2 regions of the Ruegeria sp. CK1 genome follow, and region 1 is predicted to be linked to the other one. Evidence: riboswitches for the same ligand, from Rfam matches in the RefSeq annotation. Region 1 holds a riboswitch; the other holds the start of a gene.
What was found. A riboswitch is a leader RNA that binds a small molecule or an ion and turns the genes downstream of it on or off. The one in region 1 is predicted to bind cobalamin.
Positions count from the first base shown of each region.

Region 2: linked by a shared signal. The riboswitch ahead of ACR0L3_RS09460 (aromatic ring-hydroxylating oxygenase subunit alpha) and the one ahead of ACR0L3_RS09070 (DUF1636 family protein) in region 1 are both predicted to bind cobalamin.

Region 1 is NZ_JBQFPX010000002.1:502,930-508,683, reverse strand. Features, by position in the region: gene cobN (cobaltochelatase subunit CobN) at 1-2,074, opposite strand, end outside; gene cobW (cobalamin biosynthesis protein CobW) at 2,078-3,133, opposite strand; gene ACR0L3_RS09070 (DUF1636 family protein) at 3,138-3,512, opposite strand; cobalamin riboswitch at 3,605-3,813, opposite strand; gene ACR0L3_RS09065 (LysR substrate-binding domain-containing protein) at 3,885-4,769, opposite strand; gene ACR0L3_RS09060 (NAD(P)-dependent oxidoreductase) at 4,872-5,754, shown strand, end outside.
Region 2 is NZ_JBQFPX010000003.1:16,697-22,450, forward strand. Features, by position in the region: gene ACR0L3_RS09450 (DEAD/DEAH box helicase) at 1-739, shown strand, start outside; gene ACR0L3_RS09455 (FAD-binding oxidoreductase) at 813-1,892, opposite strand; gene ACR0L3_RS09460 (aromatic ring-hydroxylating oxygenase subunit alpha) at 1,898-3,121, opposite strand; cobalamin riboswitch at 3,234-3,437, opposite strand; gene ACR0L3_RS09465 (glycosyltransferase family 2 protein) at 3,583-4,461, opposite strand; gene ACR0L3_RS09470 (ABC transporter ATP-binding protein) at 4,573-5,754, opposite strand, start outside.

The DNA.
Region 1 (5,754 bases):
GCGCAGGATCGAAATTGCTCGTGACTTCCGGCACACGACCAAAAATGTGCAGCCCGTCTCCGAATTGACTTTCCTTGATGTCACAAACGAAGCGATCAATGCGGGTGATTGCCTCGGCAGTGCAGGTGGCCTGATCAAGACCAAGGTCGCCTTCGAGTCCTATGGCCTGCGCCTCATCCCGAATATCGATTTGCAAGCGATCCCTTCGCTTGGGGTCCAGCCCGTCGGCGTTTGAGAACTCATCCAACAGCGTTTCCAACCGCACCATGCGATCCGGCGTACCGCTTTCTTTCAAAGGGGGTGGAATATGCCCCAGCGTCACAGCCCCGATCCGGCGCTTGGCCTGAGCCGCTTCACCTGGGTCGTTTACGATGAAGGGATAGATTACTGGAAGGTCTCGGATAAGTGCTTCGGGCCAGCAATCGGCGGACAGGGCAACGGATTTTCCGGGTAACCACTCCAGAGTACCGTGCGCTCCGATATGGATCAGCGCATCTGCGCCTAAGCCTTCACGCAGCCAGAGATAAAACGCGATGTAGCTGTGGCGCGGAGTGCGGGATAAGTCGTGGTAGTCGTCATCGCGTAACTCTGGTGTGCCGCGTTCGGGTTGCAAGGCAATCAAAGCCTTTCCACGCATGAGGGCATTAAAGTGGAAGGCTCCATCTGCGAAAGCTGGGTCATCCTCTGGCCGGCCCCAAACTGTTTGCAAGTCCAAACGCAACTGTTCGGGCAGTCCTTTTAGCGCGGTTAGATAGTCTTGGAGTGACCACGAAACCCGGGCGTCCAAAAGAGTATCTGCAATCGGCTCTGCGGGTGCGGTGTCGTAACCTTCGCCTTGCAGATCAGAGAGCATCGCCTCGGTCGAGGCCAGAGCATCCAGACCAACGGCATGGGCCATCTGCCAATCTTTGCCCGGATAGGTCGACAGCACGAGCGCTGGGATTTGATCCGCTTTGGGTTTGTCGTGCAGGTTCAGCCAGCCGGTCACGCGGTCAATGATCGCCTCAATCCGTTCGGGTTCTGCCCGGTGGGCGAAGCGGGAATATTCCAGATGCGGGTCGCGTTTGCCGGGTTCCTTGAATGAAGCAATGCCCGCTGATATGCGCCCATCCACTTCGGGCAAAACCACATGCATCGCCAGGTCGGCAGGCGAGAGGCCACGTTCCGCGTCGGCCCACGCCTTGCGGCGCGAAGTGGCAAGGGCGACTTGAAAAACCGGCACATTGGCAGCGTCCAAAGGTGACGTACCCGATGCGCCTTTGCCTGAAAACGAAGTGGCGTTGATTATTGCTGATGGGGCCAGCGCCACGACATGTTCGCGCAGCCATTCGGCGGCTGCTGGTGCCTTAAGAGACGGGGCAAACAAACCCACTGCGTCGAATCCACGTGCGCGAAAACGTTGTATAAGCGCGGCAACCGGAGCTGTGTCTGCTGAGGTCAGGTATGCACGGTAGAAAGTCACAAGGACGCGGTTTGTGTCCCCAGTAAAAGCCTTGTCGACCGGGATCACACCACGATCCGGGCACCACGCGCCACATTCAGGGATCGTTTTGGCCCCCATCACCGGACCGGCATATAACCCTGCGGCGAGCGCCATCTGCGCCAGTGCCGCTTGCGCTGCGACTTCTCCGCCGGTGTCACACAGATGCGCAAGGCGGCGTAGGGAAGAAATGGGCAGAGTAGAATACTCGTCAAGTCGGGTGTCTTCGCGCCCATCCGCAGGCAAAACAGCCAGCGCGATGCCTTTGGCTTGGGCCAATGCCAGAACCTGTTGAAGCCCGTAAGTCCAATATGGCACCCCACCGATGAGACGGATTAGAATGCCCTTGGCGCCTTCCAGCGTTTGCTCGACATAAGTATCGACGGACAGTGGGTGCTTGAGTGCCGTCAGGTTTGCCAGCCGCATTGAGGGCATGCGCCCTTCGGGCCCACCGCCGCGATGCCAGCCTGCCGCGAAAGCGCCGAGGTCGCTGTCCGAAAAGGACAGCACCACCAAATCCGCCGGGCTCTGGCCCAGATCGGTCGGCGTCTCGGTTTCCTCTAACCCGTGGCTTTCGCGGAAGACGACGTGCATGGTTTACTCGGCGGCCTCGGCGACACCGACGAGGATATCGCGGATCGCGGCCTCTTTGATATCGTCATGCTCGGCGATAACAACCAGACGCGAACGGCGTTCTTCGCCGGGTTCCCACGGACGGTCGTACTGGTGACGCACGCGCGCGCCTACGGCCTGCACCAACAGACGCATCGGCTTGCCCTGAACGGCGGCATAACCTTTGACGCGCAGGATGTTCAATTCGTTGGCCAGACGTTCGATATTGGCGACCAGTAGGGCCGGATCGGTCTGTTCCGGCAGCTCGACGATGATGCTTTCGAAATCGTCATGCTCGTGATCATGGTGCCCGTCGTGATGCGACGGGCGGGCGTCCATGTCATCTTCGGCTGCTGCTTCCAGACCCAGAACAACGCGTACGTCCACGGCACCTTCGGCGACTTCGACGACGGGCAGGGGGCGCGGGGCCTCGGCTGCAATGATCTCTTTGGCCTTTGCAACCCCTTCCGGACCAGCCAGATCGGGCTTGGTCAGCAGGATGATGTCGGCGCAGGAGATCTGATCCTCGAACACTTCGGACAAGGGCGTCTCGTGGTCGATCGAGTCATCGGCTAGTCGCTGGGCATCCACGGCTTCGACATTCGGAGCGAAGCGACCGGCGGCCACAGCCTCGGCATCGGCCAGAGCGATCACACCATCCACGGTGATCTTGGACCGGATATCCGGCCAGTCGAATGCTTTCAGCAGGGGCTTGGGCAGGGCGAGGCCCGAAGTTTCGATCAGGATATGATCCGGACGCGGCTCAAGCGCCATCAGCGCCTCGATTGTCGGGATGAAATCATCGGCGACGGTGCAGCAGATGCAGCCATTTGCCAGCTCCATGATGTTTTCCGCCGGACAATCCGGGATGGCACAGGATTTCAGGATATCGCCATCCACACCTACGTCGCCAAATTCGTTGACGACAACGGCCAAACGCTTGCCCTGCGGGTTCTGCATCAGGTGCTTGACCAGCGTTGTCTTGCCCGAGCCCAAAAAGCCGGTGATCACAGTGACGGGGAGTTTTTCAAGGTTCGACATGATCTCAGGCTCCAATCGGGGGGATGCGCGAGGCGCAGTTTTTGCGGAAATGTTCAGGGCGTTCGCGCCACTTCACCAGCCCATCTTCGGTGGCCAAATATTTGGTCGCGCCGTCGACGATGACCTCGACATGATCAACCTCGTTCAGGTTCTCATAAACGAAAGTCCAGCGTTCGGGGCCGCCGCGCAGTACGATGGAACAGCCCTGATCGCAGTTTGACAGGCACTCGACAGGTTTAAGCTGGATACCATCCGGCAACCCTGCATCTTCCAGCGCTTTGTGTAACAACGTGCCGGGCCGTTGTTCGTCATTTTCGATTGGCAAGCCACGGCGGCAAGTGGTGCAGACCAGCAACTCGACGGGTGCGGTCTCGGTCATGTCTCTCATCCCCCCAAATCCTCTTTTCGGGGGACGGGGTTTCATGCGGGCCACGTCTGCACATGGACCCGACACCGGAACACCCCGTCCGGTTTCAACTTCGGGCGCTGGCAGGTCTCCCGGCTTGCGGATGTCGGGGCGTTAGCCCTGGCAGATGTCCCGCCTTCCCGGCCTAATCGGCCAGTGGCATTGGGCACCCTCTCCGGTCACGGTCGCGGGGGCGGCTGCGTTTGGCGGAAAACCCGTTGACGCATTCCCTTTTCATCCACCTTAAGTGGACACCAACGAAATGGACATGCGGCACGGGCAGGGGGGTTGTCAAGCGCGAGGCGCGGGTTGAATTCGCTCAGGTCAGAAAGCGACCCGCTTGTGTCAAACTGCGGCATCCATGGTCAGCCGATCCCGCAGCCATGCGCAAAACAGTCCCGCCGCTGCTGTCGGCTGGGCAGTCCCTTGTGCGCTGATCAAATAATGCGACTGGGCAAATGGAATCGCTGGGCCTGCTATATCAATCGGTGCACCTTGCCTGATTGCATTTCGCGCAAAACGTTCCAGTATCGTCGCGTAGCCTGCTCCGGCCATGACAAGCTGTAGCGCGGCGACCGTCGTATCCACCGAATGCTGGGGCGGTTGATCTGGTGGCGTGAAGTTGTTGGCCTCAAAATACTGCGCCCAATTATCTTCGTATCCAAGTATATGAATCAAAGGCCCTTTCTGCAGGTTGCTCAGAGTCGAAGTACTGCGTCCAACTCGGTGCACTGGAACCAGCTTTTCCTCGGTCAGCTTCTCAGAGCGCACTTCTGGCCAGTCGCCGTAGCCAAGCCGGATTTCCACGTCTACGTCGCTGGGCGCTACGTTGTCATTCCAGATGTGTGAGACCAAACGCACCGGTATATCCGGGTGTTTTTGGGTAAAGTCCGGCAGTTCTGCGGCCAACCAGTAAGTTGCAGTAGAAATCGCCGCGCGGATTGTCAGGGTTTGACGTGACGCGGGGCCAAACAGGCTGTTTGTCGAAAGCGCAATGTCACTTAGCGCACGCCGAACCGTTAACGAATAGGACTGCCCCAACTCGGTCAACTCCAAACGTCGGGCGTTCCGGGTGAACAGTTTTTGTCCCAGTTCGGCTTCAAGCGAGCGTATATGCAAAGAAACTGCTGTTTGCGTCAGGCCAATTTCCCGCGCCGCCGTTGTAAAGTTCAGATGCCGTGCAGCAGATTCAAAGCTGCGGAGCCATGCGGGGTTGGGAAGACGGTCCATTAATCACCAAATTATTTTGACCATAACGAACCATATTATTCATTTTATTTCACACTAGACAACGCGGATACTCAACATGAATGCGACCGTCAGGAGGAAAAGATGAAAGTCGGTTTTATCGGATTGGGAAACGTCGGCGGCAAATTGTCAGGCTCACTTCTGCGCAACGGAATAGATCTGACAGTTCATGACTTAAACCCCGACCTGGTTGCTGAGTTCGTCGCCAAAGGTGCCACAGCGGCGGAAAACCCAGCTCAGATGATGAGAGATTGTGACGCGGTGATCACATGTCTTCCATCACCTGCTGCTTCAGACGCGGTTATGCAACAAATGCTGCCCGAAGTTGCGCCGGGCAAAATCTGGATGGAGATGTCCACGACGGACGAGGCTGAGGCCAAACGCCTCGGTGCGCTGGTGATTGAACGCGGAGGGGCTGCCGTTGATTGTCCTGTATCTGGCGGGTGCCACAGGGCGGCGACCGGCAATATCTCAATCTTTGCCGGATGTGACCGCGAAACGTTCGAGCGAATCCTGCCGTTCCTTACCACGATGGGGCGCCGCGTTCTGCACACTGGGGAACTGGGGTCGGCTTCGGTCTTGAAGGTGCTCACGAACTATCTGGCGACGGCAAACCTGATCACGTGCGCCGAGGCGTTGGTAACGGCCAAGGCCGCCGGTATGGATCTAAACACCACATATGAAGCGATTAAGATATCCTCGGGCACCTCATTTGTGCACGAGACTGAAAGTCAGGTTATCTTAAACGGGTCGCGTGATATTTCCTTTACGATGGACCTGGTGAAAAAAGACATTGGTCTTTTTCAGGAGGTGGCTGACCGCGCCGGAGTCCCGCTGGAAATCAATCCTGTGATGATCAAAATCTTTGACGATGGCATCGCCCGGTACGGTGATCGTGAGTTGTCACCCAACATTATCAAACGCTTGGAAGAGGCGACCGGGATGGACATCACCGCGCCAGGTTTCC
Region 2 (5,754 bases), on a different contig from region 1:
CGACAGCGAGCAGGCTTCGGTGGAAGAACTTGTGTCAAAATTTACACCAGAGCAACTCGCAGCTGCGTATGTCCGTCAATACAAACGCCAACATTCCGCACCTGAAGAACTCAGCGAAGTAACTGCCAATTCGCCAAAGGCACAGGCAGCTTTCGGACCGAGTGTGTGGTTCTCGCTATCGGAGGGACGTAAACACAACGCTTCCCCGCGTTATCTGCTGCCAATGGTTTGCAAAGCCGGAAATATCACCAAGGCCGATGTCGGAGCAATCCGCATCGCAGAGGATGTGACCTACATTGAAATTCGCGAAAGCAGTGTTCCCGGCTTTTTGGATGCTATCGGACCAGATATGAAGATCGAGGGCACAAAAGAGGTCGTACGGCTGAACACGGCACCGGATTCGTCTAAATCTATAAAGCCCACCCCCAAGCGCGGCACACAAACGAAAAGACGCCCTGCAAATTCGGAAGGCAACCCTCCTCGCCTCGCCGAACCTCAACCTGCCAAACCGCGCAAAAAGAAAGCGAACGCAAAACCTGAAAAGGTCGAAGCAAGCGCCAAGCCCAACCGTAACAAAACCAGAGACGCCGGTAGGACAAAGAAAGAAAATCGAGATTTCAAACCCAAGCGCCCGAAAGGCCCACCGCCGCCCAAGGGAAAACCAAACAGCAAGAAAAATCGTGCTCGGGCGGCTGCATCGAACACCGGGGGCAACAGCGTACCGATGCGCAAGAAGTAAGTTAATGTATGCGCGGCCTCTGTCCGCTAGAGAAAGAAGAAAGGGAAGCCCGCGTCTGTGGCTTCCCTTTTTGTCAGATGTCGACTTCAACCTTTCCAATCGGGTTCGAACAGCAGGCAAGGATATACCCCGCCTCTATGTCGTCTTCAGATATCCCGCCATTGTGAACCATGTGAACCTCGCCACGGTTTTTCTTCACTTTACAGGTTCCGCAGACGCCAAAAGTACAACCCGAAGGAATGTTCAGCCCGACCGAGCGCGCAGCAGCCAGAACCGTGTCGGTCTCAGCAACCTTAGCGGTCACGCCCGAGGTTGCGAATAATATCTCTGCGTTACTGTCATCATCTGGAATGACATCGTCCAGTTTCGGCTGATCCGCTTCCGTTTCCACAGGCGCGCCAAAACTTTCCTGATGATAATTGGCCATGTCAAAGCCCAGACCAGAAAGCGCATCACGCACCGCCTGCATGAAGGGTTCCGGCCCGCAGCAATAGACCTCACGGTCGAGATAGTCGGGCGCCATTAGGCCCAGCATCAATTGGTTGAACTGGCCCTGAAATCCGGTCCAGGGGCGGAATGAGTCGGCCTCTTCAACTACGAACTTTAAGTCCAAGCCATGCGTCCGGCTGGCCATCTGTTCCAATCGCTGACGGAATATGATTTCCGAGGGCCGCTTGGCACAGTTGATGAACACAATGTCCAGATCGCGCCCTTCGTCCCACATGCAGGTGGTCATCGACATCAACGGTGTGATGCCCGACCCGGCCGAGATGAAAAGGTATTTTCCTGCATTGCTTTCAGCATTTGTGAAAAGTCCAGCTGGGCCAATCGCTTTCACCCGCATGCCGGGTTGCAAATTGTCCAACATCCAGCGCGTGCCGATACTGTCGGATTGCGCCTTGGCGGTGATCGTGATCGACCGTGGCCGCGACGGAGACGACGAAATGGTGTACGTGCGATGCACCATTCCGCCCGGCTGGCCCGGAGCAGGGATTTCCAAGGTTAGAAATTGCCCAGGTTGATACGCAAATTGCGCCCCTGAAGGCGCGCGAAACGAAAAGCTTGCAGTATTTGGCATCTCGGGAACCACCGAGACACATTCCAGTGTTTCACTGTCTTGCCAGACAGTTGCTGGCACGCTGACATCTTTCATTGTGATCACTCCGCTGCCATCGCGTCGGGTGCCAAATGATTAGCCAGTTTGCTGCAGTACCAGTCGACAAACTGCAGCACACCCGATTCCTGCGTGGTCGAATAGGGACCAGGCTCATATGCCGGACTGTTAATGCCTTGCTGATTGTCTTCAACGACCTGACGATCTTCGTCATTGGTTGCCATCCAGACTTCGGTCAGTCGTTTAAGATCGTAGTCGACGCCCTCGACGGCATCCTTGTGAACCAACCATTTCGTCGTAACTTCGGTTTCTGTTGGGCTGATTGGGGTGACACGGAACATGATCGAATGATCTGCAAGAAAGTGGTTCCACGTGGTCGGATAGTGAAACTTCAACAACGACCCGGCATCAGCAAACGGCGATCGACCCAACCAACGACGCACGGCGGACTTGCCGTCCATCGTGTAGCTTTCAGCACCCTCGTTCAGAGGCATCCGGGCAAAACGGTATTGCCCATCACCATGCAAATAGAACTGCGAAGGTAATCCCGCGGCCTCGCACCGATCAAAATGGGCTTGCATGCGAGGTGGGGTTTCACCGCCCTCTATACCGGTTACAGCGGGATCGTCCGGGAACGTGCGGCACAGCGCCGGATGATTGCCGCCACAGTGATAACATTCGCGATTGTTTTCCCAGACCAGCTTCCAGTTGCCGTTCTCGATGATCGAGCTTTCAAAGGCCACTTTGGCATTCACCAGGTCGTGCGGTTCAAGATAGGGCCGGGCAGTGTCAGCGAAAGTATCAAAATCCGGGGCAGTGTCCGCCAGACAAATATAGACAAGTCCTGCCAGTTCCCGGCAGTGAACCGGCTTCAACCCATGTTGTTTTGGTTCAAAATCCGGACCCATGTCGCGTGCCCACAGCAGAGAACCGTCCAACTCATAGGTCCACTGATGATACGGGCACACAAGCTTAGGTGCATGGCCCTTGGCGGCCTTGCAGATAATCGAGCCGCGATGACGACAAGTATTGTGAAACGCACGGATTTGGTTGTCTGCACCACGTACAATAATCACGCGATAGGCACCTATAGTATGCGTCACATAATCACCGGACTTGACCAATTCACACGCCGGAATCGCAAACAGCCAATCGCGATAATGAATGGTTTCAAGATCGGCCTGAAAAACCTCTGAATCGGTATAAAAGGCTTGTTCCAGTGCGTAGCCCGGCGTTCTGCGGGCCAAAAGGGTTTGGATATTGCTCACTTCTAGCTCTCCTGCCGCGCCCCGCGGCGTTGCTTGGGCAGATGACAAGCAGGAGCCGTCCGCAGGCGCGCGAGGACCGCCTCCGAAACACATGCCCCCACCGCCACCCGCGGTTTGACGTATCCATGAGGCTGGTTTCCGGACTTCGAAGGGGCTTGCGCCTGAGTTCAGCACCTTCCCGGGATCCTCGTCCCAGTGGTTGATTGCCGAATCTGACCTTCGTTACCGTTGCGGGGGCAGTGCCGGAATTTCACCGGCTTCCCAATTCTCCACTGTCTGAGAATCAAACAGCAGCACCTCACGTGGTCAGGATATTTCCGAAACCCAAATGCGCTGAGAAGGTTGCGACAATTTCAAATCCAAAACAGACATAGTGAGTTTGGACCTAAGCCTGCGATAAATGACGCGCCAAACCCACGGGGCCAATAGCAAAGGCACCATGAATTTGCTGACGTCTTTTGCTATTTCCTGATATCTGACTGCCGAAACCAAAGTAGCCGAACTGTTTCCGAGATCATAACTAGCCGCAGCAAGTATTGTATGCGCCAAATACCTAGAGCTTGCTGGAAGTTGAGTTCGGGCTTTTTTCGCAAACTTGCGAAAGTTCGAAAGGAAGGGATCAACTTCTGAATTGGCGGTACATAGTTTAATATCCCGCGTCGGGCATTTCGGCGAATTCTTGCCCCCTCAATACGGCGCACTTTTGTCGCAAATTCCTTCAAGCTACTGCGGGCAGGGTGTTGAACTATCGCATCGGCGGCAAACACAATCGGTTCCCCAGCCGCAGTCGCCCGGTCGTTCCATTCCATATCACCGCCCGACAACACATCGCCATTAAATAGACCGATACGGTCAAACATGTATCGGCGCACTATAAGGTTGGCAGTGACCGCGCGGCCTCTCTCAACCCATTTTTGCTGCGCAAGTCCAAGGTGGTAATCGTACAGCTCCACAGAACTCCATTCGGAGCCATTTGGAATAAGTTGAACGTCGCCCCCAAAGCGGCCAATGTCTGGGTGTTGATGTGCGATACGCAGACCGCTTTCAATGTATCCCGGGACGGGCAGACAATCTGAGTCCGTGAAGAACAACAAATCGGCTTTCGCAGCAGCTATTCCCTTGTTACGCGCGGCATAAGAGCCTGGCTTGCCCTCTGTGATAACCCGCGCATTTGAAGGAAGCCGGAAATCTTTGGGAATACAGTCAGAAGAAGCATTGTTCACAACAATGATTTCAAATTTCTCTGGACCAAGAGTCTGACCCGCAAGGCAATCTAGACAGGACTGCAGTTTGTCCCAGCTATTATACGTCGGAATGATGATCGAAGCGTCAATATTCATTTCTGCAATCAAGAACCCACAGCGGATTGCCTATTGTTGTATTAAGGAAGATAGCGTTCTCGCCGCATATTGAGCTAGACCCAGCAGCGTATTTTCTTGACTGGAATGTGTTTAGCCAGACTCAACAGCATTGGAATACTGATGGTCGTACAACGCGCGGAAAGCACCGTCATTTTTCAGCAACTCTCTGGCGCTTCCTTTTTCTACAATTTGCCCAGCCTCAATCACCACGATTTGGTCAGCGTGAAGGATTGTGGATAGGCGGTGCGCTACAATAATGGTCGTCCGGTTTGCGGTCAGCCTTTGCAAGGCTTCTTGCACAAGTTTTTCAGATTTAGAGTCCAAGGCACTAGTCGGCTCGTCCAGTAACAAAATAGGGCTATCTCGCAACAAGGCTCGGGCAATGGCCAGGCGCTGCTTTTGCCCACCGGACAGGAACGCCCCATTTTCACCTACATATGTGTCAAAACCGTCTTCCAAATTCATTATGAAATCGTAAGCATTGGCAGCTTTTGCTGCTTCGATTACATCCTGGCGCGAGGCCCCTTCCCTTCCAAGCCGGATGTTGTCCGCAATAGATGCTGAAAACAAAAAGGTTTCTTGGCCGACAAACGACATGTTTGCGCGCAAACTTTTAAACGAGGCATGCTTGACGTCTTGGCCGTCAATCGTAACTTGACCGCTCTGCGGGTCGTATAGCCGAAGTGCAAGATTCAGAATGGTTGACTTGCCGCCCCCCGACAACCCAACCAACGCCGTTGTTTTTCCAGCATCAAAAGTAAGAGAGAGGTCTCTGATTATCGGCTCACTGCTGCGATAGCTGAAAGTTACATTTTCAAACTTCACTTCCTTTGGACCATCAGGCAACACTTGCGGGTCGTCTCCTTCGGCCAAAGTTTCGGGCTGATCAATAATATTGAACAACATACGTACGCGACGCAATCCAATCTCAAGTTTGACGCGAACGCGTGTCAGTCTTTTGGCTGGTTCATACGCCATCATCAACGCGGTCACAAACGACATCAATTCACCCGGCGTCGATCTCCCCGACCCAAAAATGTTGGCGGCACTCAAACCAATGACCGATGCAATGGCAAATCCCGCTAGAATATCCATCAGAGGGCTGGTGGCTGCTTGCAGGCGTGCAAGTTTATTTCGGCGTTTCTCGACACTTTTGACGGACTCGTTCATCCGTTTGGCCATTCGTTCTTCCAGCCCGAACGACTTGATGACCCGGATACCCCCAGATGTTTCCTGGATCACTTGCATGATCGCCCCAAGGGACTGCATTTC